DNA from 2 places in the Klebsiella sp. WP3-W18-ESBL-02 genome. Region 2 is predicted to be linked to the other one. Evidence: predicted binding sites of a transcription regulator. Region 2 holds the regulator's gene; the other holds the start of a gene.
The links. Region 2 encodes PurR, which represses purine synthesis genes. Its sites were predicted from a motif close to CANGCAAACGTTTGCNTG; they were not measured.
Positions count from the first base shown of each region.

Region 1: the regulator PurR is predicted to act here: its motif matches at 3,000-3,017, upstream of purH (bifunctional phosphoribosylaminoimidazolecarboxamide formyltransferase/IMP cyclohydrolase).

Region 1 covers NZ_AP021972.1:4,812,331-4,818,105, reverse strand. Annotated here, with positions in the region: gene purD (phosphoribosylamine--glycine ligase) at 1-1,288, opposite strand, end outside; gene zraR (sigma-54-dependent response regulator transcription factor ZraR) at 1-2, shown strand, start outside; gene purH (bifunctional phosphoribosylaminoimidazolecarboxamide formyltransferase/IMP cyclohydrolase) at 1,304-2,893, opposite strand; rRNA gene H7R56_RS23065 (16S ribosomal RNA) at 3,516-5,055, shown strand; tRNA gene H7R56_RS23060 (tRNA-Glu) at 5,141-5,216, shown strand; rRNA gene H7R56_RS23055 (23S ribosomal RNA) at 5,436-5,775, shown strand, end outside.
Region 2 covers NZ_AP021972.1:2,353,013-2,358,787, reverse strand. Annotated here, with positions in the region: gene H7R56_RS11155 (C40 family peptidase) at 1-91, shown strand, start outside; gene sodB (superoxide dismutase [Fe]) at 214-795, shown strand; gene H7R56_RS11145 (MFS transporter) at 872-2,038, opposite strand; gene H7R56_RS11140 (cytochrome bd-I oxidase subunit CydH) at 2,197-2,286, opposite strand; gene purR (HTH-type transcriptional repressor PurR) at 2,581-3,606, shown strand; gene punR (DNA-binding transcriptional activator PunR) at 3,625-4,536, opposite strand; gene punC (purine nucleoside transporter PunC) at 4,649-5,775, shown strand, end outside.

The DNA of each region.
Region 1 (5,775 bases), 2.5 Mb from region 2:
AGTTTTGCTCACGTTCGATGGCGCGCCAGCCGATGTCGTTACGGCTGAAGCTGCCGTCCCAGCGGATGTCGGTCATCAGGGCGTAGGCGCGTTTCTGCGCTTCCGCCACGGTGTTGCCCAGCGCGGTGGCGCACAGCACGCGACCGCCGTTGGTCAGCACGCGATCGTCAGCAGACAGTTTGGTACCCGCGTGGAACACTTTACCGTCAGCGACGTCTTCCAGCGGCAGACCGTGGATCTCATCGCCGGTATTGTAATTACCCGGATAACCTCCGGCGGCAATGACCACGCCCAGCGAGGCGCGTTCGTCCCACTCGGAGGTTTTCTCATCCAGCTTGCCGTCACAGGCGGCGAGGCACAGCTCCACCAGATCGGACTTCATGCGCAGCATGATCGGCTGGGTTTCCGGATCGCCGAAGCGGCAGTTAAACTCGATAACCTTCGGGTTGCCCTGATTGTCGATCATCAGGCCCGCGTACAGGAAACCGGTATAGGTGTTACCTTCCGCCGCCATGCCTTTCACCGTTGGCCAGATGATGCGTTCCATGGTGCGCTGGTGGACTTCGTCAGTCACTACCGGAGCAGGGGAGTAGGCACCCATCCCACCGGTGTTCGGGCCGGTATCGCCATTGCCCACGCGCTTGTGGTCCTGGCTGGTGGCCATCGGCAGCACGTGCTCACCGTCGACCATGACAATAAAGCTCGCTTCTTCACCGTCGAGGAACTCTTCAATCACGATGCGGTGGCCCGCGTCGCCAAACGCGTTGCCGGCCAGCATGTCATGAACCGCGGCTTCGGCTTCCTCCAGCGTCATCGCCACGATAACGCCTTTCCCGGCAGCCAGACCATCGGCTTTGATAACGATCGGCGCGCCTTTCTCGCGCAGGTAAGCCAGCGCAGGTTCGATTTCGGTGAAGTTCTGGTACTCCGCCGTTGGGATCTGGTGGCGCGCGAGGAAATCTTTGGTGAAGGCTTTGGAGCCTTCCAGCTGCGCGGCACCTTCGGTTGGGCCGAAGATTTTCAGACCGGCGGCGCGGAAGGCATCAACCACGCCAATCACCAGCGGCGCTTCCGGGCCAACGATGGTCAGATCGATCTTCTCGTTCTGGGCAAAGTCCAGCAGCGCCGGGATATCGGTTACTCCGATGGCCACGTTTTGCAGCGTGGGTTCCAGCGCGGTGCCCGCATTGCCCGGGGCGACAAATACCGTTTTGACTTTTGGCGACTGCGCCGCTTTCCACGCCAGGGCGTGCTCGCGCCCGCCGTTGCCAATCACTAATACTTTCATCGTCTGCTCCGTGGATTAATGGCGGAAGTGGCGCATGTCGGTAAATACCATCGCAATGCCGTGTTCATTGGCGGCGGCAATCACTTCGTCATCGCGAATAGAACCACCCGGCTGGATAACGCAGGTCACACCGGCGGCAGCAGCGGCATCAATCCCGTCGCGGAACGGGAAGAAAGCGTCGGAAGCCATAGAAGAACCTTTCACTTCCAGGCCTTCGTCGGCCGCTTTGATCCCGGCGATTTTCGCGGAGTAAACGCGGCTCATCTGGCCTGCGCCAATACCGATGGTCATATTGCCTTTGGCATAAACGATGGCGTTGGATTTCACGAACTTCGCCACTTTCCAGCAGAACAGCGCATCGCGCAGCTCCTGCTCGGTCGGCTGGCGTTTGGTCACTACGCGCAGTTCAGCTTCGCTCACCATACCCAGGTCACGGTCCTGAACCAGCAGGCCGCCGTTCACGCGCTTGAAGTCCAGGCCCGGAACGCGCTGCGCCCATTGGCCGCAGACCAGCACGCGAACGTTCTGCTTGGCAGCGGTAATGTTCAGTGCTTCTTCGGTGGCGGATGGCGCGATGATCACTTCCACGAACTGGCGGGAGATAATCGCCTGCGCGGTTTCAGCATCCAGCTCGCGGTTAAAGGCGATGATGCCGCCGAACGCGGAGGTCGGGTCGGTTTTGTAGGCACGGTCGTAAGCGTCGAGAATAGAGGTACTTACTGCTACGCCACACGGGTTAGCGTGCTTAACGATCACACAGGCTGGCTCGTTGAATTCCTTCACGCACTCCAGCGCCGCATCGGTATCAGCGATGTTGTTGTAGGAAAGTGCTTTGCCCTGTACCTGCTGCGCGGTGGCAACGGAGGCTTCTTTAACATTCTCTTCTATATAGAAGGCAGCCTGCTGGTGGCTGTTCTCGCCGTAGCGCATATCCTGCTTCTTAATGAAGTTCAGGTTCAGCGTACGTGGGAAGCGACCGGCGGCCTCTTTGCTTTCGCCGTGGTAAGCCGGAACCATGCTGCCGAAGTAGTTGGCAATCATGCTGTCGTAAGCGGCGGTGTGTTCGAAGGCTTTAATCGCGAGATCGAAACGGGTGTCGAGGGTCAGAGAACCGTCGTTGGCATCCATCTCTTTAATAATGGCGTCGTAGTCGCTGCTCTTCACAACGATAGCCACATCTTTATGATTCTTCGCGGCGGAGCGCACCATGGTCGGGCCGCCGATATCGATGTTCTCTACTGCATCTTCCAGCGAGCAGCCTTCGCGTGCGACGGTCTCGGCGAACGGATACAGGTTAACGACAACCATATCGATAGGAGCAATGTGGTGTTGTTCCATAATGGCATCATCCTGGCCGCGACGACCGAGGATGCCACCGTGGACCTTCGGATGCAGGGTCTTCACGCGTCCATCCATCATTTCCGGGAAACCGGTGTAATCGGAAACTTCGGTTACCGGCAGACCTTTCTCTGCTAACAGGCGCGCAGTGCCACCTGTAGACAGCAGCTCCACACCACGTGCGGAAAGTGCCTGGGCGAATTCGATGATACCGGCCTTGTCAGAAACACTGAGCAGAGCGCGGCGGACTGGACGACGTTGTTGCATGGTAAATCCCCTGGATTTGACTATTACAGAGAGCGTTAGGTGAATTCTTGGCTAAAAACTCAGCTAACGCCCCTTACGGGGCATCCTTGTTTTGCGGGGGCATTGTAACGAAAACGTTTGCGCAACGCTCGCGAATTTTTCTCTTTACCTCAATTCCATTATTTCATCTCTATAGATGAGGAATAAAACCAGGTGACTCTCGAAAGAGATCCTTATTTTTGTGGATAACTCTGTGTGTAAATGGGTATAAGGCGGGGTTCTGCTGTGGAATGCAGCAGTCAGTCATTTTTCTGCAATTTAAGGGTTGCGGCCTCAGGGAAACTCCCTATAATGCGCCTCCATCGACACGGCGGATGTGAATCACTTCACAGCAACTAGCCGGTTAGGTTGAAGAGAAAAAATCCTGAAAATCAGGGTTGACTCTGAAAGAGGAAGGCGTAATATACGCCACCTCGCAACAGTGAGCGAAAGCCGTGTTGCACTGCTCTTTAACAATTTATCAGACAATCTGTGTGGGCACTCGAAGATACGGATTCTTAACGTCGCAAGACGAAAAATGAATACCAAGTCTCTGAGTGAACACGTAATTCATTACGAAGTTTAATTCACGAGCATCAAACTTAAATTGAAGAGTTTGATCATGGCTCAGATTGAACGCTGGCGGCAGGCCTAACACATGCAAGTCGAACGGTAGCACAGAGAGCTTGCTCTCGGGTGACGAGTGGCGGACGGGTGAGTAATGTCTGGGAAACTGCCCGATGGAGGGGGATAACTACTGGAAACGGTAGCTAATACCGCATAACGTCGCAAGACCAAAGTGGGGGACCTTCGGGCCTCACACCATCGGATGTGCCCAGATGGGATTAGCTAGTAGGTGGGGTAACGGCTCACCTAGGCGACGATCCCTAGCTGGTCTGAGAGGATGACCAGCCACACTGGAACTGAGACACGGTCCAGACTCCTACGGGAGGCAGCAGTGGGGAATATTGCACAATGGGCGCAAGCCTGATGCAGCCATGCCGCGTGTATGAAGAAGGCCTTCGGGTTGTAAAGTACTTTCAGCGAGGAGGAAGGCATTAAGGTTAATAACCTTAGTGATTGACGTTACTCGCAGAAGAAGCACCGGCTAACTCCGTGCCAGCAGCCGCGGTAATACGGAGGGTGCAAGCGTTAATCGGAATTACTGGGCGTAAAGCGCACGCAGGCGGTTTGTTAAGTCAGATGTGAAATCCCCGGGCTCAACCTGGGAACTGCATTTGAAACTGGCAAGCTTGAGTCTCGTAGAGGGGGGTAGAATTCCAGGTGTAGCGGTGAAATGCGTAGAGATCTGGAGGAATACCGGTGGCGAAGGCGGCCCCCTGGACGAAGACTGACGCTCAGGTGCGAAAGCGTGGGGAGCAAACAGGATTAGATACCCTGGTAGTCCACGCCGTAAACGATGTCTATTTGGAGGTTGTTCCCTTGAGGAGTGGCTTCCGGAGCTAACGCGTTAAATAGACCGCCTGGGGAGTACGGCCGCAAGGTTAAAACTCAAATGAATTGACGGGGGCCCGCACAAGCGGTGGAGCATGTGGTTTAATTCGATGCAACGCGAAGAACCTTACCTACTCTTGACATCCAGAGAACTTAGCAGAGATGCTTTGGTGCCTTCGGGAACTCTGAGACAGGTGCTGCATGGCTGTCGTCAGCTCGTGTTGTGAAATGTTGGGTTAAGTCCCGCAACGAGCGCAACCCTTATCCTTTGTTGCCAGCGGTCCGGCCGGGAACTCAAAGGAGACTGCCAGTGATAAACTGGAGGAAGGTGGGGATGACGTCAAGTCATCATGGCCCTTACGAGTAGGGCTACACACGTGCTACAATGGCATATACAAAGAGAAGCGACCTCGCGAGAGCAAGCGGACCTCATAAAGTATGTCGTAGTCCGGATTGGAGTCTGCAACTCGACTCCATGAAGTCGGAATCGCTAGTAATCGTAGATCAGAATGCTACGGTGAATACGTTCCCGGGCCTTGTACACACCGCCCGTCACACCATGGGAGTGGGTTGCAAAAGAAGTAGGTAGCTTAACCTTCGGGAGGGCGCTTACCACTTTGTGATTCATGACTGGGGTGAAGTCGTAACAAGGTAACCGTAGGGGAACCTGCGGTTGGATCACCTCCTTACCTTAAAGAAGCGTTCTTTGAAGTGCTCACACAGATTGTCTGATGAAAAGTAAATAGCAAGGCGTCTTGCGATTGAGACTTCAGTGTCCCCTTCGTCTAGAGGCCCAGGACACCGCCCTTTCACGGCGGTAACAGGGGTTCGAATCCCCTAGGGGACGCCACTTGCTGGTTAGTGTGAGTGAAAGTCGCCGACCTTAGTATCTCAAAACAGACTTCCGAGTCTTGTTTGAGATATTTGCTCTTTAAAAATCTGGATCAAGCTGAAAATTGAAACGACACACTGTGTCTGTTCTCCGTAATAAGAACAGATAAGCGGTGTGTTCGAGTCTCTCAAATTTTCGCAACACGATGGTGTTTTACGAAACATCTTCGGGTTGTGAGGTTAAGCGACTAAGCGTACACGGTGGATGCCCTGGCAGTCAGAGGCGATGAAGGACGTGCTAATCTGCGATAAGCGTCGGTAAGGTGATATGAACCGTTATAACCGGCGATTTCCGAATGGGGAAACCCAGTGTGATTCGTCACACTATCATTACGTGAATACATAGCGTAATGAAGCGAACCGGGGGAACTGAAACATCTAAGTACCCCGAGGAAAAGAAATCAACCGAGATTCCCCCAGTAGCGGCGAGCGAACGGGGAGCAGCCCAGAGTCTGAATCAGCTTGTGTGTTAGTGGAACGGTCTGGAAAGTCCGACGGTACAGGGTGATAGTCCCGTA
Region 2 (5,775 bases):
GGACATCCGCATTACCTCGCTGAGCGAAGACTACTGGGTACGCCACTATGTCGGCGCCCGTCGCGTGGTAACCCCGAAGACGATTCGTTAATTACTTACCCCGTTTGTTAATAAACGGGGTAAGCTTATCTTTTATCTCACCTTTTAATTTGCTACTCTATCCCCACTCAATACAAGGTTATTGAGAGTAAAAATAATAAAAGGAGAGTAGCAATGTCGTTCGAATTACCTGCATTACCGTATGCCAAAGACGCCCTGGTTCCGCATATTTCTGTGGAAACGCTTGAGTATCATTATGGTAAACACCACCAGACTTACGTCACCAACCTGAACAACCTGATCAAAGGCACCGCCTTTGAGGGTAAAACGCTCGAAGAGATCGTACGCACCTCTGAAGGCGGCGTGTTCAATAACGCGGCTCAGGTCTGGAACCACACCTTCTACTGGAACTGCCTGGCGCCGAACGCCGGTGGCGAACCGACCGGTGCCGTTGCAGAAGCGATTAACAAATCCTTCGGCAGCTTCGCCGACTTCAAAGCCCAGTTTACCGATGCCGCAGTGAAAAACTTCGGCGCAGGCTGGACCTGGCTTGTGAAGAAAGCTGACGGTTCTCTGGCCATCGTATCCACGTCTAACGCCGGCACCCCGCTGACCACCGACGCGAAGCCGCTGTTGACCGTCGACGTGTGGGAACATGCTTACTATATTGACTACCGCAACGCCCGCCCTAACTACCTGGAGCACTTCTGGGCTCTGGTGAACTGGGCGTTCGTGGCTGAAAATCTGGCTGCGTAAGCACAAAAAACCCGGCGTTGCCATGCTTCGCCGGGTGATATGCCATCGCGCAGAAGGCTTGCCTTCTGCGTTTTTTTTACTCGCTGACCAGCGCCTGCGCACCACGGCGACGGCCGCTGAAGAACACGACCGCCAGCGCCAGCGCAGCAACGATCGCCCCCATCACCGGTACAAAGCTGTAGCCCAGCCCGCCCGATATAACCGCACCGCCGGCCACGGCCCCCAGCGCATTACCGAGGTTAAACGCGCCAATATTCACCGACGACGAAAGCCCCGGCGCTTCGTGTGCTACCCGCATCACGCGCATCTGTAGCGGCGGCACCACGGCAAACGTTGCCGCGCCCCACACCACCATGCTAAACGCCGCCCCCACCTGGCTCTGCGCCAGCCAGGGAATGGCCAGCATAATGGCCATCAGCAGCAGCAAGAAACCTTTGAGCGTACCGCTAACCGAGCGGTCAGCAAATTTGCCGCCAAGGAAGTTGCCAATAGAGAAGCCAACGCCAATCAATACCAGCATCAACGTAATAAATCCCGGCGTGGCGTGCGTCAGGGTCCGCAATACCGGCGAAATGTAGGTATAAAGCGTAAACATCGCACCAGCGCCGAGCACGGTGGTCAGTAAGGCAGAAAGTACCTGTGGGCGCACCAGTACCGCCAGCTCACGCTTAACGTCCGGTTTTTCCCCTGCCCCACCCTTCGGCAGCGACAGCCACAGCCCCGCCATGGCGACAATCCCAAGGCCAGCGGTCGCCAGGAACGACATGCGCCAGCCAATGGTTTCACCCAGCCAGGTCGCCGCCGGAACGCCGCCGATATTGGCAATTGTCAGGCCCATAAACATGGTCGCTACCGCGCTCGCCTGCTTATGCTTCGGCACAACGCTCGCGGCAACCACCGACCCCAGACCAAAGAACGCGCCGTGGTTGAGGCTGGTAATAATGCGCGACAGCATCAGCGTGGTGTAGTCAGGCGAGATAGCCGACAGCACGTTACCAAGGGTAAAAATCGCCATCAGGAAAATCAGCGCATTGCGCCGCGCGCGATGAGACAACAGCAGCGTCATCAGCGGGGCCCCGACCATCACGCCCACGGCGTAGGCGCTGATCAACATTCCAGCGGCGGGAATAGAGACGTCAACGCCCTTCGCAATGACCGGCAGCAGCCCCATGGGCGAAAATTCGGTGGTCCCTATGCCAAAGGCGCCAATCGCCAGGGCAAGCAGGGGATAATTGACTTTCATGCAAAAACTCCGGTTGGCCGCGCACAGCTGGCGGCATGACAACATAGGGCAAAAGCATGACATCAATCACAGAAAATCAGAAGTGTACAAAACAGCAAAAGATTATTGCTAATTTGATAACAATTGACGGGAGGGAGCGAACTCCCTCACCGGAGGAATTAATGCAATACGGCGGTCAGTGCAGCGGCAACAATGAGCGCAAGCGTAATAATGGTAGTGGTGAGCGACAGCTTAAGTTCGGTACTCATCAATTTTTCTCCTTTTTATTGCCACAGTGAAACTGAGCTTACTCATTTTTGCACAGATAATCGTAAAAATCTTCACAGATTTAGCAGGATGTTGTTTTTTGCTCTTCCACTTTGCGTCGGGATACGTCAAAATTCGACGCTTATTTATAAGCGTACCGGCCATTGACCCCCTCCTGTCGTCCTGTATCGTTTTCCCGGCGAATCGCAATTCACAAAATTGCGTCAGGGTGTGTGAAGGCAAACGTTTTCCTTTCGATTTTTTCAGGGGCAGGCCAGGGTCTGGAGTGAGATGGAATGGCAACAATTAAAGATGTAGCGAAGCGCGCAAACGTTTCCACTACAACCGTATCACATGTAATTAACAAAACGCGTTTTGTCGCCGAAGAGACGCGTGAAGCGGTCTGGGCGGCGATTAAAGAACTGCACTACTCGCCGAGCGCCGTTGCCCGCAGCCTGAAGGTCAACCACACCAAATCCATTGGTTTGCTGGCCACCAGCAGTGAAGCAGCCTATTTTGCCGAAATTATTGAGGCCGTAGAGAAAAACTGCTTCCAGAAAGGGTATACCCTGATCCTCGGCAACGCGTGGAACAATCTTGAGAAGCAGCGCGCGTACCTGTCAATGATGGCGCAAAAGCGCGTCGACGGTCTGCTGGTCATGTGCTCAGAATACCCGGAGTCACTGCTCTCCATGCTGGAAGAGTATCGTCACATTCCAATGGTGGTGATGGACTGGGGCGAAGCCAAAGCCGATTTTACCGACTCGGTTATCGATAACGCCTTCGAAGGCGGTTATATGGCGGGCCGCTATCTGATCGAACGCGGCCATCGCGATATCGGCGTGATCCCGGGCCCGCTGGAGCGCAATACCGGCGCAGGCCGTCTGGCAGGCTTTATGAAAGCGATGGAAGAAGCGCAGATTAACGTACCGGCAAACTGGATTGTTCAGGGCGACTTTGAACCAGAATCCGGCTACCGGGCGATGCAGCAGATTCTGTCCCAGCACCCGCGCCCAACCGCCATCTTCTGCGGCGGCGATATTATGGCCATGGGCGCACTGTGTGCCGCCGATGAAATGGGGCTGCGCGTGCCGCAGGATATTTCGCTGATCGGGTATGATAACGTGCGTAACTCACGTTTCTTCACCCCCGCGCTGACCACTATCCATCAGCCGAAGGACTCGCTTGGCGAAACGGCCTTTAACATGCTGATGGATCGCATCGTCAGCAAGCGCGAAGAGTCACAGTCAATTGAGGTGCACCCGCGCCTGATTGAGCGTCGTTCTGTGGCCGACGGTCCATATCGCGACTACCGCCGTTAATCGCGTTCTGCGAGCGCCCTATACGGGCGTTCGCAGCCACTCCTCGTTCAGCGTCTCACTATCCCCCAGATACTCCAGCAGCCAGCTTAATGCCGGTGACGCTTCACTTTGCTGCCACGTGAGGCAACAGGCGGCATCCGGGAACGGGTTCTCCAGCGTCAGTGCGACCCACTCTCCGCTCTCCAGCCATGGCTGAGCCAGATGCCCCGGCACCATCGCCGCACATAAGCCGGCGGAAATACAGGTTTCTGACGACGCCCAATCCGGCACCACCACGCGTTTTTGGTTATCCAGCAGCCAGGTCGTACGCTTAGGCAGCGAACGTGAGGTATCCTCGCGCACCAGTGACGGCCAGTTGCGCAGTACATCATCGCTGAGCGGCCCATCCAGACGCGCCAGCGGATGTGCGCTGGACACCACGCAGTGCCAGTTGAGCATTCCCATATCCCTAAAAGCAAAGCGCCCCCCGACCGGAATCGCCTGCGTGGCGCCAATCGCCAGCTCGACGCGGCCGTCCGCCAGCGCATCCCATACGCCGTTAAAGACTTCCTGGTAAACAATCAGCTCAACGTCGCTAAAGTGACGGTAAAAATCGACGATCAGCTGGCGCGTACGCTGTGGCTTAACAATATTATCAACGGCAATCGCCAACTGGCCACGCCAGCCGTTGGCAATCTGCTGGCACTGCTGGCGGGTGATCTGCATTTTTTTGATAACAGACCGCCCTTCTTTCAGGAACCATGCCCCGGCAGGCGTTAATTCCACGTCGCGATGACGGCGTTCAAACAGCGGTACAGCCAGCCACTCTTCCAGCTGTCGTACCGTATAGCTTACCGCAGAAGGCACACGATGCAGTTCCTGCGCGGCGGCGCTAAAGCTACCGTTACGCGCTACCGCATCAACGACTTCAAGAGAATATTCAGACCACATTTTCTGCCTGCAAAAAATTTGAATCCATGGCTCAAATATTAGCGTTTCACAACCCTGAATGCACTCTCTACACTCGGCGGCAAGGTTAATATCAGATAATAAAGGGCAATTTATGCAACCTGGGAAAGGATTTTTAGTCTGGCTCGCGGGGCTGAGCGTGCTGGGTTTTCTGGCCACCGACATGTACCTGCCTGCTTTTGCTGCCATTCAGCAAGACCTGCAAACGCCGGCCTCGGCGGTCAGCGCCAGCCTGAGTTTGTTCCTGGCCGGCTTCGCCGTCGCGCAGCTGCTGTGGGGGCCGCTGTCTGACCGCTATGGCCGCAAACCCATTCTGCTGGCGGGCTTAACCATTTTCGCCGTGGGCTGTCTGGGGATGCTGTGGGTCCGTGACGGCACTACCCTGCTGGTGCTGCGCTTTGTGCAGGCGGTCGGTGTATGCGCCGCAGCCGTTACCTGGCAGGCAATGGTCACCGACTACTATCCGGCCCAGCGTACTAACCGCATTTTCGCAACCATCATGCCGCTCGTCGGGCTGTCACCCGCGCTGGCACCGCTGCTTGGCAGCTGGCTCCTGGTCCACTTTGACTGGCAGGCCATCTTTGCGACGCTGTTTATTATCACGCTGGTGCTGATGCTGCCGGCTTTTCGTCTCAAGCCCGCGCACAAAAAGCACGCCGTCAACGGAGAAAAGCTGACGTTTATGCGCCTGCTGCGCAGTAAAGACTATCGCGGTAACGTACTTATCTACGCCGCCTGCTCCGCCAGCTTCTTTGCCTGGTTGACCGGCTCGCCGTTTATCCTGCACGAAATGGGCTATAGCCCGACCGTCATTGGCCTGAGCTATGTGCCGCAGACAATCGCGTTCCTGATTGGTGGCTACGGTTGTCGCGCCGCACTGCAAAAATGGCAGGGTTCACAGCTGCTGCCATGGCTGCTTGTCGGGTTCGCACTGAGCGTCGTGGGAACCTGGGCCGTCGGCCTGGCCCGGGATGTGTCGCTGAGCGCACTGCTGATTCCGTTCTGCGTGATGGCCACCGCTAACGGCGCTATCTATCCGATCGTCGTGGCACAGGCGCTGAAGCCGTTCCCACAGGCCACCGGTCGCGCGGCGGCGTTGCAAAATACGCTTCAGCTCGGTCTGTGCTTCCTGGCCAGCCTGGCGGTATCGACACTGATTGCGACTCCGCTGCTTACCACTACCAGCGTGATGCTGGTAACCGTAGTGCTGGCCGGTATCGG